4 regions of the Rhizobium sp. CNPSo 3670 genome follow, and region 3 is predicted to be linked to each of the others. Evidence: predicted binding sites of a transcription regulator. Region 3 holds the regulator's gene; each other region holds the start of a gene.
The links. Region 3 encodes LexA, which represses DNA repair genes until DNA is damaged. Its sites were predicted from a motif close to TGTTCNNNNTGTGTTCNG; they were not measured.
Positions count from the first base shown of each region.

Region 1: the regulator LexA is predicted to act here: its motif matches at 2,576-2,593, upstream of AC13QO_RS10860 (ATP-dependent helicase).
Region 2: the regulator LexA is predicted to act here: its motif matches at 2,673-2,690, upstream of AC13QO_RS00140 (DNA recombination protein RmuC).
Region 4: the regulator LexA is predicted to act here: its motif matches at 1,747-1,764, upstream of AC13QO_RS00575 (YifB family Mg chelatase-like AAA ATPase).

Region 1 covers NZ_JBXSOL010000008.1:166,047-171,173, forward strand. Annotated here, with positions in the region: gene murA (UDP-N-acetylglucosamine 1-carboxyvinyltransferase) at 1-94, opposite strand, end outside; gene AC13QO_RS10830 (hypothetical protein) at 187-381, opposite strand; tRNA gene AC13QO_RS10835 (tRNA-Thr) at 538-612, shown strand; gene AC13QO_RS10840 (hypothetical protein) at 659-1,048, opposite strand; gene AC13QO_RS10845 (DUF982 domain-containing protein) at 1,310-1,552, shown strand; gene AC13QO_RS10850 (hypothetical protein) at 1,772-2,035, opposite strand; gene AC13QO_RS10855 (hypothetical protein) at 2,272-2,538, shown strand; gene AC13QO_RS10860 (ATP-dependent helicase) at 2,641-4,701, shown strand; gene AC13QO_RS10865 (MBL fold metallo-hydrolase) at 4,749-5,127, opposite strand, start outside.
Region 2 covers NZ_JBXSOL010000001.1:22,066-27,192, reverse strand. Annotated here, with positions in the region: gene AC13QO_RS00150 (methyl-accepting chemotaxis protein) at 1-197, opposite strand, end outside; gene AC13QO_RS00145 (ribokinase) at 438-1,337, opposite strand; gene AC13QO_RS00140 (DNA recombination protein RmuC) at 1,417-2,640, opposite strand; gene AC13QO_RS00135 (methyl-accepting chemotaxis protein) at 2,822-4,318, shown strand; gene def (peptide deformylase) at 4,417-4,932, shown strand; gene AC13QO_RS00125 (FitA-like ribbon-helix-helix domain-containing protein) at 4,996-5,127, shown strand, end outside.
Region 3 covers NZ_JBXSOL010000011.1:40,327-45,453, forward strand. Annotated here, with positions in the region: gene AC13QO_RS13520 (ComEC/Rec2 family competence protein) at 1-1,920, shown strand, start outside; gene lexA (transcriptional repressor LexA) at 1,901-2,617, opposite strand; gene AC13QO_RS13530 (VOC family protein) at 2,816-3,712, shown strand; gene kdsA (3-deoxy-8-phosphooctulonate synthase) at 3,709-4,554, shown strand; gene eno (phosphopyruvate hydratase) at 4,696-5,127, shown strand, end outside.
Region 4 covers NZ_JBXSOL010000001.1:118,864-123,990, forward strand. Annotated here, with positions in the region: gene cysK (cysteine synthase A) at 1-22, shown strand, start outside; gene AC13QO_RS00575 (YifB family Mg chelatase-like AAA ATPase) at 123-1,655, opposite strand; gene gshB (glutathione synthase) at 1,810-2,757, opposite strand; gene AC13QO_RS00585 (cupin domain-containing protein) at 2,845-3,348, opposite strand; gene AC13QO_RS00590 (YraN family protein) at 3,468-3,836, opposite strand; gene rsmI (16S rRNA (cytidine(1402)-2'-O)-methyltransferase) at 3,829-4,743, opposite strand; gene dnaN (DNA polymerase III subunit beta) at 5,004-5,127, shown strand, end outside.

The DNA of each region.
Region 1 (5,127 bases), on a different contig from region 3:
AGGCGATCATCAGCGGCAGTGCGGCATTCTTGGCGCCGGAAATCGGAATGATGCCATTCAGCTCATTACCGCCGACAATTCTGATACGATCCATGTGCGCTTACTTCCTGAAAGTTCTGCCTTGAAAGAAGGAGTGAGGTGTTTAGGGGATTTATGAAGAGGCTTCAATTCGCCAGGGACGGAACATTACGATTCGTCCATTTTTGCGGCGGGCAGCCCGTTAGTTTCGTCGGCCTGGCCGGAACGGCGGGCACGCACCTGCTGTTTGCGTCTGGAAAGATTTTCCCTGAGCTTTTCGGCGGCGCGCTCGCGGCGCAGTTTCGCCTGTGCCTCGATCGCCTCTTTACGGCTCTTCTGGCCGGCTTCGGTCTTGTCGTTCATGTCAACAGAATTAGCCGAATTCGCGCCGATCCAAAAGTCCCTTGCATCTCTATCCACGCGAAGTTGGATTTTGCGGCTTGCGCTTGTCGTCAAGCTGTGGCAATAGCCGCCCCGTTCCCGCAATTGAGCCGCCCGGCTCCACGCGGATCTGGTCCTGCTGCCGTAGCTCAGTGGTAGAGCACACCCTTGGTAAGGGTGAGGTCGGTGGTTCAATCCCACTCGGCAGCACCAGTTTTCTTTCAGCAGCGGACATTATTACGTCTGCGCTGGATGAGCGCTAGGGACAAGTGGGAAGCAGCACGCTACCGTGAGCGCAATCGGGAACATCAGTTTCGAGACGATAGGGCATGGATGGCGACAGGGCCCATCTGTCAAGAAGCTCGGCATTTACCCTCACAGGCACTCCATCGTAGATGTCCTCGACATACCATTGCTGTAATGCCTCTTCGCGCATCAAGCGTGCGCGAAAGGCAGCGATATCGATCGCGTGTACAAACTGACTGACGGCGGTTTGCAGATATTCCAGCTGCATTCTTGGGAGGACGTCAGAGTGTATACGCGCCAGGAAGGCCTCTTCGGCTGACATCTCTGCGCCGCCGGCGAACGCCGGCAGTGCCAGCGCCACTGAGAGAAAAGCAGCCTGAATCAAATTTCGATCGAAACCCATGTCGAGCCCCCAGCTTTCCGAACACGGTAGCGGTAGCATCGCGCTAGCGGCATACAACTTATCTGCGACTACTCAAAATTGCTCCGGTCGCGCACACCCAGGCGATCCGCGTCACTCAAGCTGGCATTCGCCTGATCAGCAACAAACGATTCACCATTGTTGACGGCAAAAATCGCGCTAGAATGCCTACCATGGCGGCGTCCGTCCTGAGAATGGGAGGCGCAGCATCCTGTTTCTGTCGACAATCTTGGAGGAGTATCGATGGCAACTGAACGATGGAACAGCCCGGTCACGGTCGGTTTCGAAGATGCCGATGCGCGAACGGTTACCGGGCCGTTCGATGCGTTGAAATGCCTAGCGGATTTCTGGCCGAGTTCGCGCGGGCTTCATTATATCAAGGCGCGCAGCACCTGCCGGGCAGCGCTCGACGGGCGCAAGAGCGTGGAGGAGGCGAGAGCCGAGTTCCTGGCGGCGGCCGAAGAGGCGAAACTGAAGCTGCACTAGCAAGGCCGTCGGCTATTGTCGATTTGATCGGCATGACGTGCCGGAACGATACATTGTCTAATTTTTGCTTAACCTTGCATCCAGCAGGCGCCGGGTTTTGGCGCAAAAGGCGTTGCGCCTGGGACAGGTGCTTCGATAGAAAACAGGCAGCCATCATGATGATGGTCAGAGGCTCGTCACCGGAAAAGCAGGCGAGCCTCGTTCGAGCAGATCGGATTTTCAGCAGTCCGCCCCGCCTTCATTTTCCACCTCGAGATAGCCTACACCGATGATCGTACCGTCCGCCGCGCGAATGAAGGACGGCAGATAGTGCGGCTCTGCCGGCTTGCACGCGGCCGTCTCGGTGTATTCGTTGAGAGCGATCTGGTCCTTCGGAAGGGCGGAATAATTCGTGCCGGTTTCGAGTGAGGCATAGGCGGAGCCGGCAAAGACACCGCAACCGATAATCAAGGTCGTTGCCCAGAGGCGAAGAAGCGACTGCATGATGGTCTCCAGCGTTTCAGGTCCGGCATTTCAACACGTGGGGGCTCACTTGGTTCCCTCAGCGCCGCAACAGGCGGCTATGCACATAGCTTCAGCCGACGATGCTTCCGCTATCTAGGCCGCCCGTCGACACCGCCGCGCCGACGCACGAAACCTTCAAGAGGGCTGCGGGCAGGCAGCCCTTGGCGAAGGAGGCTACGCCTTCCATATTCGGTTCGAAAAGAGGGATGACGACGATGAAAGTGCTTCTGCCCGCCTTTGTTGCCGCGGTTTTGCTGGCCGGCTGCTCCTCGGCTGATAGCCCGGCGCTGGAACCCATTCCCGGGAGCATCACCTATGGCGGCCAGCCGCGGACCAAGCTCACAAAATCCCCGATCGGCAGCGCCGTCTACAATCAGTTCTACAATGAGACGGGGCAGCGCGTGGAGGAAACCTATATTCTTCAGCCGGACCGCAGCTTGAAACTGGTGCGGCGCGAGGTGGGACCGGATTTTCCCGATTGAGGATCGCCGCGCCGCAGACTTGACAGCGGCTGAAATCGCGAACATTCAAGGAACATCTAATCTTCTCGCAGTGATTCTGCGGGAGCCCGACCGGACGGCTGGATGTATCTCGAAAAGCTCAATCCCCAGCAGCGCATGGCCGTCGAGCACGGCACGCTCACCGACGGCAGTCATATTGCCGGGCCGCTGCTGGTCATTGCCGGCGCCGGCTCCGGCAAGACGAACACGCTGGCGCATCGCGTCGCCCATCTGATCGTCAAGGGCGCCGATCCGCGCCGCATCCTGCTGATGACCTTCTCGCGCCGGGCGGCCGCCGAGATGGCGCGGCGCGTCGAGCGCATCTGCCGTGATGTGCTGGGTTCGAATGCCGGCATCATGGCCGATGCGCTCAACTGGTCCGGCACTTTCCACGGCATCGGCGCCCGGCTGCTGCGCGATTATGCCCAACAGATCGGCCTCGATGCCGATTTCACCATTCACGACCGCGAAGACAGCGCCGATCTGATGAACCTCATCCGGCACGATCTCGGCTTCTCAAAGACGGAAAGCCGCTTTCCGTCCAAGGGCACCTGCCTTGCCATCTATTCCCGGGCGGTGAATTCGGAAACCGCGCTCGACCAGGTGCTGCGCGACGCCTTTCCCTGGTGCGCGGCGTGGGAGCAACAGCTGCGTGAGCTTTTCGCCTGCTATGTCGAGGCGAAGCAGGCTCAGAACGTGCTCGATTACGACGACCTCCTGCTCTACTGGGCGCAGATGGTCGGCGAGAGCGTGATTGCCGAGGATATCGGCAGCCGCTTCGACCATGTGCTCGTCGATGAATATCAGGATACGAACAGGCTGCAGGCCTCGATCCTTCTGGCGCTGAAGCCCCAGGGACAGGGGCTGACCGTCGTCGGCGACGACGCGCAGTCGATCTATTCCTTCCGTGCGGCGACGGTTCGCAATATCCTCGATTTTCCCGCCGCCTTCAGCCCGGCCGCCGATATCGTCACCCTCGACCGCAATTACCGCTCGACGCAGCCGATCCTGGCGGCGGCGAATGCCGTCATCGATCTCGCCTCCGAGCGCTTCACCAAGAATCTCTGGACCGAGCGGCAATCGGCGGAGCGGCCGCGCCTGGTTTCTGTGCGGGACGAGGCCGAGCAGGCGCGTTATGTCGCCGACAAGGTGCTCGACAATCGCGAGGAAGGCCTGAAGCTCAAGCAGCAGGCCGTGCTCTTCCGCGCCGCCCACCACAGCGGGCCGCTGGAGGTCGAGCTGACCCGCCGCAACATTCCCTTCGTCAAGTTCGGCGGGTTGAAGTTTCTCGACAGCGCGCATGTGAAGGACATGCTGGCCGCGCTTCGCTTTTCGCACAATCCGCGCGACCGGGTGGCGGGCTTCCGGCTGATGCAGATCCTGCCGGGCGTCGGGCCGTCGACGGCGCAGAAGGCGCTCGATCTGATGGCCGAGGATGCGAGCCCGTTGTCTGCTCTGGCGTCTATGCCAGCGCCGCCACGCTCCGGCGAGGACTGGACCGCCTTCGTTTCGATGCTGCAGGAGCTGAAATCCGGCAAGGCCGGCTGGCCGGCGGAAATCGAGCTGGCGCGGCAATGGTATGCGCCGCATCTGGAGCGGCTGCACGAGGACGCTTCGACACGGCAGGCCGATCTGTTGCAGTTGGAGCAGATCGCCGGGGGTTATGCCTCCCGCGAACGTTTCCTCACCGAGCTCACGCTCGATCCGCCGGATGCGACCAGCGATCAAGCCGGCGTGCCGCTTCTCGACGAGGACTATCTCATCCTGTCGACCATCCATTCCGCCAAGGGCCAGGAATGGACGAAAGTCTTCATGCTGAACGTCGTCGACGGCTGCATTCCGAGCGATCTTGCGGTCGGCACCACCGCCGAGATCGAGGAGGAGCGCCGGCTGCTCTACGTGGCGATGACGCGCGCCCGCGATGGTCTCGACCTCGTCGTGCCGCAACGCTTCTTCACCTATGGGCAGAACGCCCAGGGCGACCGGCACGTCTATGCCTCGCGCAGCCGCTTCATTCCCGCGACACTGCTGCAGTTTTTCGAAGCCTGCAGCTGGCCGCAGGTGAAGTCGGAAGCCGCCGCTCAGGCGCAAGCGCGCCAGGTGCGCATCGACGTCGGCGCCCGCATGCGCGGCATGTGGCGATAGATCGCGTTGCATAGATTGGCTCTATGCAACGCTCTTTGGTTCGGCGCTCAATAGTCCCAGAAGACCGGCACCCAACGGAAGGCTTCGCCGTCCACCGCCACCCGGCCGACGGACGGGAACGGCAGGTGCGTGGCCACCAGCTGTTCACCGGTCGCCGCCAGCTCTTGCAAAAGATCGCGGCGGACACGAGCCGCTTCTTCGGGATCATGTTCGAAACCATTGTACCAGTCGGGGTGCTCGAACCCGACCGCAAAGATGGCGTCGCCTGCGAATGTCAACCGGTCGCCGCCGGACGCCAGGCGGACCACGCTATGTCCGGGAGTATGGCCGCCGGTGCGTTGGGCCACCACACCAGGCGCCACCTCGGATTGCTCGTCGAACAGCGTCAGATGGCTGCCATACTCGCTCAGGAAACGTTTTGCCGTC
Region 2 (5,127 bases), on a different contig from region 3:
AGTTCGCCGACATTGGCGGCGATCTCATTGGCGATCGACTTTGCCTCGAGATTGGCTTGATCCATCGTCAGCATCTGAACGCGATCCCTGGTCTGGCCGATGAGGAAAAAGTTCGAAGCGATGAGAACAAGCGCGATGGCAATGCCGGTGATGGCGATAAGTTTCGCCGCAAGCGATTTCATGCGAAAAATGAACATGGGTTCCTCAGGCAAGGATGCGCCGAACGGGCATTCTTCGGCGCAGGAGCGAAGGCATGGCTCCGTCATGGAGCCGCCGCATCAGCCGCGGATCCGCACATGCGACGATCCGGCGATCGCTGGGAAGATCGCCGGAGACCTGTTAAATTTAAATGAAACTTGAGTGGTTATATGAGCAAAACCGCAGAAATCTCCTTTAAAATTGAAGGACATCTGCCGACGTTTCGCAGGCAGGCCAGGCTATATTCTGTCTGCGACTTCCCCACTCAAAGGAATCGACGGTTGCGCGCCTGATTTGAGGCATGCGAGCGAACCGGCGACCGCCGCGCGGCGCAGCGCTGTCGGAAAATCAAGCCCGTCATCGAGGCTGGCGGCGAAATAGCCGCAGAAGGTGTCTCCCGCTCCGACCGTATCGACAGGATCGATCGCCAGCCCCTGCGCTCTTGAGAGGACCCCGTCACGAATGGCGATGACGCCATCGCCGCCGAGCGTCACGATCAGGGTCTGGCCGGTTTCATGATGCAGGCGGACAAGCGCTGCCTCGCGCGCTCCTGCGTCCATGCCGTCCTGTCCGGCAAGTCGCTCGAACTCAGTCTCATTGGCAATGACGATATCGGCGAGGCGTCCGAGACGCGGCGCATCGGGAATCAGTGGGGCGAGGTTGAGGATGCTGGTGATGCCCTTGGCGCGTGCGGCCGAGAGCGCGCGTTCGACGGCCGCGACCGGCACCTCAAGCTGCAACATCAGTATGTCGCCTTCGTGCATGCGGCCGATCGCGGTTTCCGCATCGGCGGGCGCGACCAGGCCGTTGGCGCCCGGCACCACGGCAATCATGTTCTCGCCGTCGCCGCCGACCAGGATCAGCGCCGTTCCTGTGGGACCGTCGATATGCTTGACGAGGGAGAGATCGGTTCCTGCCTCATCGAGCAGAGAAAGAGCATCGGCAGCAAAAGCATCCTTGCCGACGGCGCCGGCCATATGCACATAGCGGCCGGCGCGGCGGGCTGCCAGCGCCTGGTTGGCGCCCTTGCCGCCGGCGGCCGTGGCAAAACCGTTGCCGGCCACCGTTTCGCCGGGCTTCGGCAGTCGCTCGGTCGTGGCGATGAGATCCATGTTGATGGATCCGAAAACTGTGATCATCAGGCTGTCCCGTCTTTTGGAGCATGCCAATGACATCATGCTCCTGCTATTTCATGGGGCGAGACACTGCCCGAAGCGGTCACTCCTCGTCAACCACCCGAAGCTTGAGAAGGCCGGTACGGCTTTCCACGGATTTGGCCGGAGTCTCGTCGTCGCGGGCTGGCCTGGCGTCGCCGCCTGCCTCGAATTCCAGCGCCTCGATCTTGGCGCCGCGCCTGGTGAGCTTGTCGGCTGACGTGACGACCATGTCGATATCCTTCTGCGCCATGGCGAAATGGCCCTGCAGCTTGCGCACCCGCTCGTCGAGACGGCCGAGATCGTCCATCAGGATCGCCACCTCGCCCTGGATCAGATGCGCCTGCGCCCGCATGCGCTGGTCTTTCAGCACCGCCTGGATGACCTGGATCGACAGCATCAGCAGTGACGGCGAGACGATGACGATGCGCGCCCGGTGTGCTTTCTGCACCAGGGCCTCGAAGTTCTCGTGGATCTCCGCGAAGATCGATTCCGACGGCACGAAGAGAAAGGCCGTCTCCTGGGTTTCCCCCTGAATCAGATATTTCTCGGAAATATCCCGGATATGGATCTCCAGGTCGCGGCGGAACTGCTGGCCGGCGATTTTGGCGGCCTCGGGGCTGCCGGCGTCACGGATGGCGTTCCAGGCTTCGAGCGGGAACTTCGCATCGATGACAAGCGGCGGCGCGCCGTTAGGCATGCGGATGGTGCAGTCGGGCCGCGACCCGTTTGAGAGCGTTTGCTGGAAGGCATAGGCCCCCATCGGCAGGCCGTCGGCGACGATCGTCTCCATCCGCGACTGGCCGAAGGCGCCGCGCGTCTGCTTGTTCGAGAGAATCGCCTGCAGTCCGACGACGTCCTTGGCGAGCGTCTGGATATTGTTCTGCGCCGCATCGATGACCGCCAGCCGCTCCTGCAGCCGCTGCAGGTTCTCATGCGTCGATTTCGTCTGCTCGGTGATCGTCGAGCTGACGCGCTGCGACATGCCGTCGAGGCGTTGGCTGATTGCCTGATTGAGCTCGCTCTGGCGCGCGCCGAAAACCTCGGCCATGGCCGTGATGCGGCCCTGCATCTCCGCCTGGATCTTCAAAAGCTCGGCCATGCGCGCCTCGCTTTCGCCAGCCCGGAGGCTCGCCTCCTCCGCCTGCTCGCGGCGGAGGCTGGCGCTGCGCAAGAGAAGGATGATCACCAGAAGCACGAAGGCGACAAAAACGCCGCCGGCAAGCGCCAGCATGGCCGGGCTCAGAGAGGCGTTGGAGAGGGCGAGCGATTCGGAATGAACGGTCATGCCGCAACCATAACAGAAGCTGCGGCAATACATAGATCAAAACGTGAACGAAATCCTCTGTCGCCTTTTTCCTCACCGATGCAGAAAATCGCCGCCGATTTAACCATTGCTCAACCATATTCGCCAAAATCTGTGCCGCAGAATTCCCTCCAGCGCCGTTGCGCCAAGTACAGAGATTTCCATGACATCCCAGCAGACCGACAGTGCACTCAGGCAGCGCCTCGATTTCATCGAACTGGACGAGGCGGCGCGCCGGTCGATACGGGATCTCAGCCCCGTCATATCAGAGCTAATCGGCGGTGCCCTCGACACGTTCTATGCCAAGATCGCCAAGACCCCCGCCGTCTCAGGCTTTTTCGCCGACAAGAACCATGTCGCTCATGCCAAGAAGCGGCAGCAGGATCATTGGGGCAAGCTTGCAGGCGGCGCCTTCGACGAAACCTACGTCGACGGCGTGACCGCGGTCGGGCGCACGCACGCCCGCATCGGGCTGGAGCCGCGCTGGTATGTCGGCGGCTATGCCCTGGTTCTGTCCGAGCTCGTCAAGGGCATCATGGAGAAGCAGTGGCCGTCGGTCTTTGCGCGCCAGCAGGGCAAATTGCTCGCCGAAAGGCTGTCGGCGGTCATCAAGGCCGGCATGCTCGACATGGATTATTCGATCTCGGTCTACCTCGAGACGCTTGAAGCCAAGCGCCAGGCTCTGGAAGAGCAGCGTGCCCAGGCCGAGGCCGATCAGGCGATGGCGCTGGAGCAGCTGCGCCGCGGTCTGGAGGCGCTGTCGAGCGGCGATCTCGAGGCCACTCTGCCATCCGACCTGCCCGGTAATTTTCGGCAGATGGCCGAGGATTACAACCGTGCCGTCAAGGCGCTGCGCCATTCCTTCGCATCGGTGCGCGACACGTCGGGCCATATCATGAATGGCGCCGACGTCATCTCCAATGCGACCAACGATCTCGCATTGCGCACTGCCCAGCAGGCGGCCGGCGTCGAGGAGAGTTCGGCTGCCCTGCAACAGCTTTCCGTCAGCGTCGGCCAGACCGCCGCCAACGCCGAGAAGGCTTCGGACGCCGTACGCGAGACGCAGCAGAAGGCGAAGAATTCGGGCGAACTCGTCACCAGCGCCGTGTCGGCGATGGCCGGTATCGAGAAATCCTCGACGGAGATTTCCAAAATTATCGGCGTCATCGACGAAATCGCCTTCCAGACCAATCTTCTGGCGCTGAACGCCGGCGTCGAGGCGGCGCGCGCCGGTGATGCCGGCAAGGGTTTTGCGGTCGTCGCGCAGGAAGTCCGCCAGCTCGCCCAGCGCACGGCCGATGCTGCCAAGGAGATCAAGAACCTGATCTCGCAGAGTTCGAGTCAGGTTAACGAGGGTGTCGGCATCGTCTCGAGCACCGGCGAGGCACTGAACGATATGATCAGCCGCATCGACATCATCAACCGCTTCGTCGCCGATATCGCCGCCGCCGCCCGCGATCAGGCGACCGGCGTCAACGAGGTCAGCGTGGCGATCCGCAGCATGGGCGAAATCACCCAGCAGAATTCCGGCATGGTCGAGCGCACGTCGGCGGAAACCTGCCGCCTCAAGGACGAGGTGGACCAGTTGATCGAGCTGTTGCGCCGCTTCCGCGCCCGTCCGGAAGCCCACGCCGTCGTCGGTGCCCGCCGGGCGGCCTGACCCAAATATGGCGAAATTCCGGGCGGGGACGCAAAAAAGCGTCTTCCCCGCCCGCCGGATAATTCCATAGCGGGAAAAGATGGGTTATGGGAACGCCCATGACCATCAAGCCACTCATCATTCTTCCCGACCCCGTTCTCCGTCAGCTCTCCAAGCCGATCGAGCGTGTGGATGCCGACCTGCAGCGCCTTGCCGACGACATGCTGGAAACCATGTACGACGCGCCGGGCATCGGCCTCGCCGCAATCCAGATCGGCGTGCCGCGCCGCATGCTGGTCATTGACGTCTCCCGCGAGGGCGAGGAAAAGCAGCCGCAGGTCTTCATCAATCCCGAGACCGTCAAATCGTCCGACGAGCGCTCGGTCTATGAGGAAGGCTGCTTGTCGATTCCGGACTATTATGCCGAGGTCGAGCGCCCGGCTGTCGTCTCGGTGAAATACCTCGACCGCGACGGCAGGGAACAGATGGTGGAAGCCGACGGGCTGCTTGCCACCTGCCTGCAGCACGAGATCGATCACTTGAACGGCGTGCTCTTCATCGACCATATCTCGCGGCTGAAGCGGGAGATGGTGATCAAGAAGTTCACCAAGGCGGCAAAGTCCAAGGCCCTCTGACGACGATTGAAAATGGGCTTCAACGGCACTATGATATCATTGATATCATAGTGGAGGCTTTAAGTGGGCGACCTTCTGATCCGAAATATTTCCGACGCAATGAAGCGAGACATCGCGGAAGCGGCCCAACGGAGTGGGAACAGCCTTTCTGATGAGGCCAAGGAGCTTTTGCGGGAAGCGCTTCAAAGAAAAGCC
Region 3 (5,127 bases):
ATTCTTGCCGTCGCCGGCACCGAGGCGCCGGAGCTGAAACGGCCGCCGAGACGCATCACCGCGATCGTCCGGGGCGCCGATGCGCCTTTCGAGATCGGCGACATCATCACCGGCAAGGCACGTCTGACGCCGCCGGCGGGCCCCGCACTTCCCGCGCTCAACGACTTCTCCTTCGGTGCCTATTTCGACGGCATCGGCGCCAACGGTTTCTTCTATGGTGCGCCGGAGAAACTCGACTTGGAGGCAGGCCCGCAGGCGGTCAGGTCGACGGCGGACGCCCTGCTCGAATGGCTCTACCAGCTGCGCAGCAGCATCGGCGACCGCATAAGATCGATCCTGCCCGGTGATACCGGCGCCTTTGCCGCTGCCCTGGTGACGGATGAACGGCGCGCCATATCGCACGCGACGACGGAGGCGCTGCGCCAGTCCGGCCTTGCCCATATCGTCGCGATCTCGGGCCTCAACATGGCGCTGTCGGCCGGCATCTTCTTCGTCGGCTTTCGGATGCTGCTCAGCCTCTTTCCCGGCGTCGCCCAAGCCTATCCGACAAAGAAGATCGCCGCTGCCGGCGCGCTCATCGCCGTCACCGCCTATTACCTGATCTCCGGTTTCGGGGTTTCGGCCGAGCGCGCCTTTATCATGATGGCCATCATGCTGATTGCCGTCTTCTTCGACAGGCCGTCGATCAGCCTGCGCAATGTCGTTCTCTCCGCGCTCATCATCATCGCCATTTCACCTTCGGAAGTATTGGGACCGAGCTTTCAGATGTCCTTTGCCGCCACATTGGCCTTGGTATCGGGCTATCAGTTGTGGAAGGACAGGCGTGTCCGCGAAAACGCTTTTCTGAAACTGCCGATCATGAGGCCGGTGGCTGCCGTCGCCGGTTTCTTCGGCGGCGTCTTCCTGACCTCGCTGATCGGCGGCTTTTCCACCGCATTGTTTTCGATCGAGCATTTTCATCGCCTGACGGCTTACGGCCTGCCGGCAAACCTTGCGACGATGCCGATTATCTCCTTCATCGTCATGCCGGCCGGATTGTTGGCGATGTTGCTCATGCCTTTCGGTCTGGACGCTCCGCTCTGGAAGGTCGTCGGATTCGGCCTCGATCTGGTGATTGCGGTTGCCAAGACGGTGTCCGGCTGGGGCGGTGATATCGGCATCGGCCGCTTGCCCGGCTGGTATTTCGCAGTGGCGGTGGCAGGCTTTCTGCTGCTGACGCTACTGCGAACTCGGCTGCGCCACGTCGGCACATCGATCATCGCCATCTCGACGCTCATCGTGCTGCTTCTGCCGGTCCCCCGGCCGCCGGATCTGGTGATTTCGGAGGATGGCAGTCTGGTTGCGGTCGTCGCGGCTGAGGCAATAGCTTCCAACCGTGAAAACCCGCCGGATTTCATATTCGACCAGTGGCAGAGAGCGCTGGTGCTGCCGACACATGATCCGCCGACGATGCTGGATGGTCCGGCCATCCCGCCGGAAGGAGAAGGCCGCCGTGTCGGGCTTTCCCGCGATCAGCAGAACGAAGCGAGTGCGGCGATGCGGGTAGCCGCAGCAGGCGGTGAAGCAAACCGTTTTTCCTGCGTCAAGAAGGCTTGGTGCACATCAAGACTTGGCAATGGCCATATCGTCACCGTTATCGACAATGCCGCCTATCTCGGCCCGGCCTGCGATACGGCCGATATCGTCGTGACGTCGGTCCGTCTGCGTTTCAACCGCTGCCGTTCAGGTGGCACGCTTTTCACCGGCGAGACGCTGCGTAGGACCGGCTCGCTCGAATTGCGTTTCGCCGATGCCGCCCTGGAGGTCACCACCGCCTTCGATGCTTTGTCGCGACCATGGATGCGCCATCGCGCCTATGATTGGCGCAATGATCGTTTTACCGATTCCAGCCCATCCGGCGTCAGTGATAGCGACGGATGAGGCCGACGAGCTTACCCTGCACCTTCACGCGGTCGGGCCCGAAGATGCGGGTCTCATAAGCCGGGTTGGCGGCCTCGAGCGCGATCGAGGCGCCCTTGCGGCGGAAACGCTTCAGCGTTGCTTCCTCGTCATCGACGAGGGCAACGACGATATCGCCGGGACTGGCGGTACTGCCGTTGCGAATGATCACGGTGTCGCCGTCGAAGATGCCGGCGTCGATCATCGAATCGCCTTTGACCTCCAGCGCATAGTGCTCACCGGAGCCGAGCATATCTGCGGGAACGACGATGTCGTGGGTGTTGTTCTGGATCGCCGAGATCGGAACGCCGGCGGCGATACGTCCCATGACCGGCACGGAGACGGAATTGCCATTGTCGGCGATCGGCTTTGGCGCAGCGGGGGCGGCGACCGGCTGGGGCTTGCCGAGGCTGCCCTCGATGACGCTCGGCGAAAAACCGCGACGCTGAAGACTGGGGTTATAGGCCTCCGGAAGCTTGATCACCTCGAGCGCCCGGGCGCGGTTCGGTAGGCGGCGAATGAAGCCGCGTTCCTCAAGCGCCGTGATCAGGCGGTGAATGCCGGATTTCGAGGCGAGATCCAGGGCATCCTTCATTTCGTCGAAAGAGGGAGGAACGCCGGATTCCTTCATGCGCTCATGGATGAAAAGGAGAAGCTCCTGTTGTTTGCGCGTGAGCATCGACGTCAGACCCCGTGATTGAAACAAATCCAGAACGGACACTATATGTTCCATATGTGTTCCGCAAGTAGCTAAATTTCCGTAAAAGTTCACGTCAACTCGCGGAGATTTTTATTTTCATTTGCTGGATTGGCGCACATGTCTTGCATTGAGGGAGATGCTGTCGCACATCTCTTGCCGGTTTCAGGAGGGATATTCATGAACGCGCGTTCCGCCAGGTCGCACCCGCTGGATCATGTCGTGCTGCCCGTGGTCAATATCGATCTGGCGCGTGAAAGGCTCGGCAAGCTCGGTTTCACCGTCGCCGCCGATGGGGGCCATCCCTTCGGAACGGAGAATGCCTGCGTCTTTTTCGCCGACAAGACCTATCTGGAGCCGCTTGGCGTGGCGAGTGTCGACGAGAGCGAGGCAGCAGCCCGCCAGGGCAACGTCTTCATCGCCCGCAATCGCGCCTTCCGTTTCCGCTGCGGCGAGGAGGGACTTTCTGCGCTGGCCTTCCTCAGCGAGGATGCCGACCTCGATCATAAGCGCTTCGTCAGCAACGGCGCGAGCGCCGGTGAGATGTTGCAGTTCAGCCGGCCGATGCGGATGCCGGACGGTTCGGAGAGCGTCGGCAGCTTTAAGCTGGCCTTTGCAGCTGATTTGCGCGCCCCCGATTTCTTTCTCTTTACTTGCCAGCGCATCAATTCGTTCCCTACAGATCGCGCCGCGCTGGAGACGCACGCCAATGGCGTGATCGGCATTGCCGAGATCGCACTTTGTGCACCGGACCCGGCGGCATTCGCCGCCTTCGTCGGGCTCGCGATTGGGCAGGCGGCGGTGGAGAAAACCGGTTTCGGCATGAATATCGCGGCATCGAATGCAAAGATCAGCTTGATGACGCCGGAAGGGCTGGAGGCCTATTTCGAAACCGCTGTCTCATCAGCCGATCGCGGCCTGCGGGGGCGGGCAATCCTCTTCACCGTCATCGATCTTGCCGTGACAGAAGCGCATTTGGGTGCTAACGGGATCACATTCACACGCAAGAACAATCGCATTCTGGTGAAGCCCACGCCCGGGCAGGGTGCGCTCTTCGCCTTCGAGGAAACACGATGAGCACCGACACGAATTCCGAAGTCAGGATCGGCGAAGGCGAAGGCCAGGTCACTTTTTCCAATACTGGCCGCTTGTCGCTGATCGCCGGTCCATGCCAAATGGAGAGCCGGGATCACGCCTTCATGGTCGCCGGCACGCTGAAGGAGCTTTGCGGCAAGCTCGGCATTGGCCTCGTCTACAAGAGCTCCTTCGACAAGGCGAACCGTACCTCGCTCTCGGCTGAACGCGGCATCGGCCTGGAAAAGGGCATGGAGGTCTTTGCCGACCTCAAGAAGGAATTCGGCTTTCCCGTCGTAACCGACGTCCATACGGCCGAGCAATGCGCCGAGGTGGCCAAGGTGGTTGATGTCCTGCAGATCCCGGCCTTCCTCTGCCGTCAGACCGACCTTCTGATCGCCGCCGCTAGGACCGGCCGCGCCGTCAATGTCAAGAAGGGCCAGTTCCTCGCCCCTTGGGATATGAAGAACGTTCTGAAGAAGCTCAACGCCAGCGGCAATCCGAATGTGCTCTTGTGCGAGCGCGGTGCCTCCTTCGGTTACAATACGCTGGTTTCCGACATGCGTTCGCTGCCGATCATGGCGGCGATGGGGGCTCCCGTCATTTTTGACGCCACCCATTCCGTGGCGCAGCCGGGCGGGCAGGGCGATTCCTCCGGCGGCCAGCGCGAGTTCGTGGAAACGCTGGCGCGCGCGGCAGTGGCGACGGGAATTGCCGGCGTCTTCGTCGAAACCCATCAGGATCCCGACAATGCACCGTCCGACGGGCCGAACATGGTCTATCTCAAGGACATGCCGCGACTGCTCGAGAAGTTGCTTGCCTTCGATGCGATCGCCAAGGCCTAACGTTCAACAGGCTGACATGATCGTGGTCTAGGCCACGATGCCATACACCTTCGAAGGCGGAAAATTGCGCCATTGTAATTTGTACGCCTTCGATTATGACAGGCTTCGAACGACTTATCACCCACCGAGCAGGAAGAACCCATGACTGCAATCACCGATATCATCGCCCGCGAGATCCTCGATAGCCGTGGCAACCCCACCGTCGAAGTCGACGTCTATCTCGAAGACGGCAGCATGGGCCGCGCGGCCGTTCCCTCGGGCGCCTCGACGGGCGCACATGAGGCGGTCGAGCTGCGCGACGGCGGCAAGCGCTACCTCGGCAAGGGCGTCGAAAAGGCGGTCGAGGCCGCCAACACCGAGATCTTCGACGCGATCGGCGGCATCGACGCCGAAAATCAGATCCAGATCGACAACATCATGATCGAGCTCGATGGCACCCCGAACAAGTCGCGCCTCGGCGCCAACGCCATCCTTGGCGTCTCGCTCGCCGTCGCCAAGGCTGCGGCCCAGGCATCCGGCCTGCCGCTTTACCGTTACGTCGGCGGCGCTTCCGCCAGCCTCCTGCCGGTGCCG
Region 4 (5,127 bases), on a different contig from region 3:
GTTTGAGGGGTTGGGGAGCTGAATAGCGAATAGCGAATAGCGAATAGGATGTGGGACGGATTGGCGTGAGGCAAGCAATTAGCTAGCTATTCGCTATTCGCCACTCCCTATTCGCTTCTACCTCACGCCGCCGCCGTCAACCTCTCACCAGCGATGCGGTAAGAAATCGCTTCGGCGAGATGCAGACGCCCGACGGTCGGTTTGTCATCGAGATCGGCCAATGTGCGGGCAACCTTGAGGACGCGGTGGTAGCCGCGGGCGGAGAATTTCATTTTTTCGGCGGCATCGCGCAGGAGCTGCAGGCCGCTGGCATCGGGTTCGGCGAGCTTTTCGATCATCGCGGTGGAGCAGCGGGCGTTGGTGCCGATATCCCTGGCGCCGGCGCTTTCGAAGCGCTCCTGCCGGATTTCGCGGGCGCGGGCGACGCGGCGGGCGACGTCGGCGCTGGCCTCGGCCGCCGTCGGCCGGATGAGATCGGCGGCGGAGACGGCCGGCACGTCGATGCGGATATCGATGCGGTCCATCAGCGGCCCGGAGATGCGCGCCTGGTAATCGCTCATGCAGCGCGGGCCGCGGGCGCAGGTATGACCCGGCTCACCGGCCATGCCGCACCGGCAGGGGTTCATCGCCGCGATCAGCTGGAATTTCGCCGGATAGGAGACGCGGTGGTTGGCCCGGGCAATGACGCATTCGCCGCCTTCGAGCGGCTGGCGCAGCGCGTCCAGCGCCTGCGGCGTGAACTCGGGAAATTCGTCGAGGAACAGCACGCCGTGATGGGCAAGCGAGGCCTCGCCCGGACGGGCGCGCAGCCCGCCGCCGACAAGGGCGGCCATGGTGGCGGAATGATGCGGGGTACGGAAGGGCCGGCGGTCGGACAGCTTGCCGCCGGTGAGCTGGCCGGCGATCGAATGAACCATCGACACTTCAAGCAGTTCGGCCGGCGAAAGCGGCGGCAGGATCGACGGCAGGCGCGACGCCAGCATCGACTTGCCGGAGCCGGGAGGCCCGACCATCAGGAGATTGTGGCCGCCGGCAGCGGCCACCTCGAGCGCGCGTTTGGCGCTTTCCTGACCCTTGATCTCGGCAAGGTCAGGCAGGTTGGCGGCATTGGCGCGGATCGACGGTTCCGGCCTGGACAGTACCTGCGTGCCGCGGAAATGATTGGCAAGGGCAATCAGGCTGCGCGGGGCGAGAATATCGACCTCGGCGCCGGCCCAGGCGGCTTCCGCGCCGCTTTCGGCCGGGCAGATCAGCCCCTTGCCGAGCGCATTGGCGCCGATCGCGGCCGGCAGCGCGCCAGCGATCGCGGCGATCGTTCCGTCGAGGTTGAGTTCGCCGACGACGACAAAATCCGACAGCGCATCGGCGGGAATGGCGCCGAGGGCGGCCATTAGCGCGAGTGCGATCGGCAGATCAAAATGCGAGCCTTCCTTCGGCAGATCGGCTGGCGCCAGGTTGACGGTCACCCGTTTGCCCGGCAGCGCCAGGCCGGAGGCATGAAGGGCGGCCTGCACGCGCTCGCGGCTTTCGGCCACCGCCTTGTCGGGCAGGCCGACGATCTGCATGCCGACCTTGCCGGGCGCGATCATGACCTGAACCTCGACCGGAACGCCTTCGATGCCCTGGAATGCTACCGTACTGACACGCGCGACCATATGCCCACCCTTGTCCCGCAAACTCTTAGAGACCGCCCCTTTGGCCGTGAAAGCCAGCGGTTGCAATCTGGCACGGAAGCAGGACTAAAACAAGAACAATAAAAGAACGCAGGCAGATAATCAGTGGCGGGCGCGGTTGTACCCGATCGCAGCCTCAGCCGCGCTTGCGCTCGATCGCGTCCCAGAGCAAGCTTGCTATATCGGCGCCGCCAAACTTCCTGACCTCGCGGATGCCTGTCGGCGAGGTGACGTTGATCTCGGTCATGTAATCGCCGATCACGTCGATGCCGACGAGCAGGAAGCCGCGCTCCCTCAGCGCCGGGCCGATGCGGGCGCAGATTTCCTGCTCGCGCGCCGTCAGTTCGGTCGCCTCGGCGCGGCCGCCGACATGCATGTTGGAGCGGCTGTCATGTTCGGCCGGCACGCGGTTGATCGCGCCGGCGAACTCGCCGTCGACGAGGATGATGCGCTTGTCGCCCTTGCGCACGTCGGGCAGATATTGCTGGGCGATGAAAGGCTCGCGGAAAAGCTGGCCGAACATTTCCAAGAGCGAGGAGAGATTGCGGTCGTCGCGGGTGGAATGGAAGACGCCGGCGCCGCCATTTCCGTAGAGCGGCTTCAGGATGATGTCGCCCATCTCATCGCGGAAGCGGCGGATTTCGGCCGGATCCTTGGTGATCAGCGTCTTCGGCATCAGGTCGGAGAATTCGGTGACGAAGATCTTCTCCGGCGAATTGCGCACCCAGGCCGGATCGTTGACGACGAGCGTCTTCGGGTGGATGCGCTCGAGGAGATGCGTCGAGGTGATATAGGCCATGTCGAAGGGCGGATCCTGGCGCAGCAGCACTACGTCCATGGTCGAGAGATCGACGCGCTCGGGCGCGCCAAGCTCGAAGTGATCGCCCTTGACGTCGCGCAGCACCATCGGCTCGACGCTCGCAAAGAGCTTGCCGTCGCGGAAGCTCAGGCGCTCGGGGGTGTAATGGAAGAGCCTGTAGCCGCGCGCCTGCGCTTCCAGGCTCATGGCGAAGGTGGAGTCACCTGCAATATTGATGCCGGCGACATGATCCATCTGGACCGCTACATTGGTGATCTTGGCCATTTCCGTCCCTCGCTGAATGCCGGACAGATGTAGGTCGGCCCGGCATTAAACGCAACGGTCATCAAGGGCTTCGGGCGTTCGCAACTTTCAGGCGGCAATGCCTTGGCTACCGCCGTTGCGCAGCATGTTGCGCAGACGGTAGGCGATCGCCAAAGGCTTCGGGAAAGGCTTGCGCAGGAAGGCGACCTTGCGGACGTAGGTGTCGACCCGCCAGCTCGCCCAGGTTCCACCGGCGAAAAAGGCGACGTCGCCGGTGCGCAAGGTTCGTTCCGTGCCATCCTCGGCGGTGATATGGACCTCGCCTTCGAGGATCATCACGGTCTCGTCCCAGCCGAAATACCAGCGGAATTCGCCCGCCGTGCAATCCCAGATTGCCGTCAGCGACGCCTCGTCATGTCCGCGCGAATGTTCGGCGGTCCGGGCTTCAGGATTGCCGCTGATGATCCAGTCGGGATTGATCGGCGTCGATTTCAGCGGCAGATGATCGCTCGCATGGGCGACGAAGGATTTTCCGGCCGGCTTCAGCGCGATATACGGCACCGAGCGCGCCGCCATGGCGACCGCGCTTGCAAACATCATCTTCCAGGCCACGCAACAACCCCCAAATCTCAACCCCTATTGCGACGGTGGGTAGCAGAGAGAGGTAAGGAGCTCGTTCAACGGGGGACTAAAATTTTAACAATCCGGAATCTCGACCGGGCTGAAAGCGCTCAGAAGGCGTCCGGAAAGTGCCGCGGCAGCCGGCCGGGCATGACCGCGACGATATCGTAGCGCTGGGAAAGGCGGGCCTGATCGGCCTGGCGGGCGAGCCACAGATCGCTTGCCGCCCGGATCCGCTTCTGAGCGGCGACGGAGACGGCGTCGATAGCCGCAGCCTCGCCATGGCGGGCCTTGACCTCGACGAAGACGGCGAGGTCGCCCTTGCGGGCGACGATATCGATCTCGCCGAGCCTGGTGCGGTGGCGCAGCGCCAGGATACGGTATCCCTTCAGCATCAGGAAAGCGGCGGCGACATATTCCGACATGCGGCCGCGGCGCAGCGCCTTCCTTTTTACGGCGGTGAGGTCTTTATCACCCATTGCCGCCCTTCATCTCCAGCAGGCGCTGGTAGAGCGCCTTGCGCGGCAGGCCGGTGAGACGAGCGGCCTCGGTCGCAGCCTTTGCTGTCGGCATCGACATCGACAGATCGGCAAGCACGGCTTCGACATCGGCCTCGGAGGTTTCTACCGGCTGCGGCGGACCGACGACGAGGACGATCTCGCCCCTGACGTTTTCCACCTGCTGGTAATGGGCGGCGAGTTCGGCCAGCGTGCCGCGGCGGAATTCTTCATAGGTCTTGGTCAACTCACGGCAGACGCAGGCCGGCCGGGCCGGGCCGAGCACATCGGCGGCGGCAAGAAGCGCGGCAGCGATGCGATGGGGCGATTCAAAAAAGATCAGCGTCGCCGGGGCTGCGGCAAATTCACCGAGACGATCGCGGCGGGCCTTATCCTTGGCCGGAAGAAAGCCGGCAAAGAGGAAGGCGTCGTTCGGCAGGCCGGAACCAACAAGGGCGGCGAGCGGCGCCGAGGCGCCTGGAATGGGAATGACGCGGTAACCGGCGGCAATCGCCTGCCGGGCCAGCCGGTAGCCGGGATCGGAGACGAGCGGCGTGCCGGCATCGGAGACGAGCGCCACCGAGCGCCCGGCTTCGAGCGCCTGGATGAGCCGCGGGCCGGCTTCGTCGGCATTGTGCTCATGATACGCGAAGGGGCGGTTCTGGATGCCGTAGCGGTCGAGCAGAACGCGGGTGACACGCGTATCCTCGCAGGCGAGCACGTCGGCGCCGGCCAGCGTTTCCAATGCGCGCAGCGTGATGTCGCCAAGATTGCCGATGGGAGTGGCGACCAGATAGAGCGCCGGCTCCAGCGGCCGCGCCGGCACCGCCATGTTGTGCAGGCGGAAGCTTCGCCTCGTGGCGTCCTCGCCTGTGGTTTGCTCGTTCATGCCCTTTGCCTTCGTGCCGCCGGCGCCTTGCCGGTTCATCGGCCTTTATGGGCGAGCGCTGCGGCTTCGGCAAGGGTTGGGGATTTCTGTGAGCATTGCTCCGGAAAACCTGAAATGCGAGGGCTCAGCCGTCCATGCCTCTTGCCATCCAATGCTGAAGTCTGCCATTTTGCCCGTCCACTCCCCCGACCTAAATCGGGAAAGCATTCTTCGGGCCTTCGATGCGCCCGGGCAGTCACGGTCGAAAGCGGTAGCATCCCATGCGTATTACTATTGAGCGGTCAAACCTTCTGAAATCGCTGAACCACGTCCACCGTGTGGTCGAACGTCGCAACACGATCCCGATCCTGTCCAACGTACTGCTCAAGGCCGATGGCCAGAACC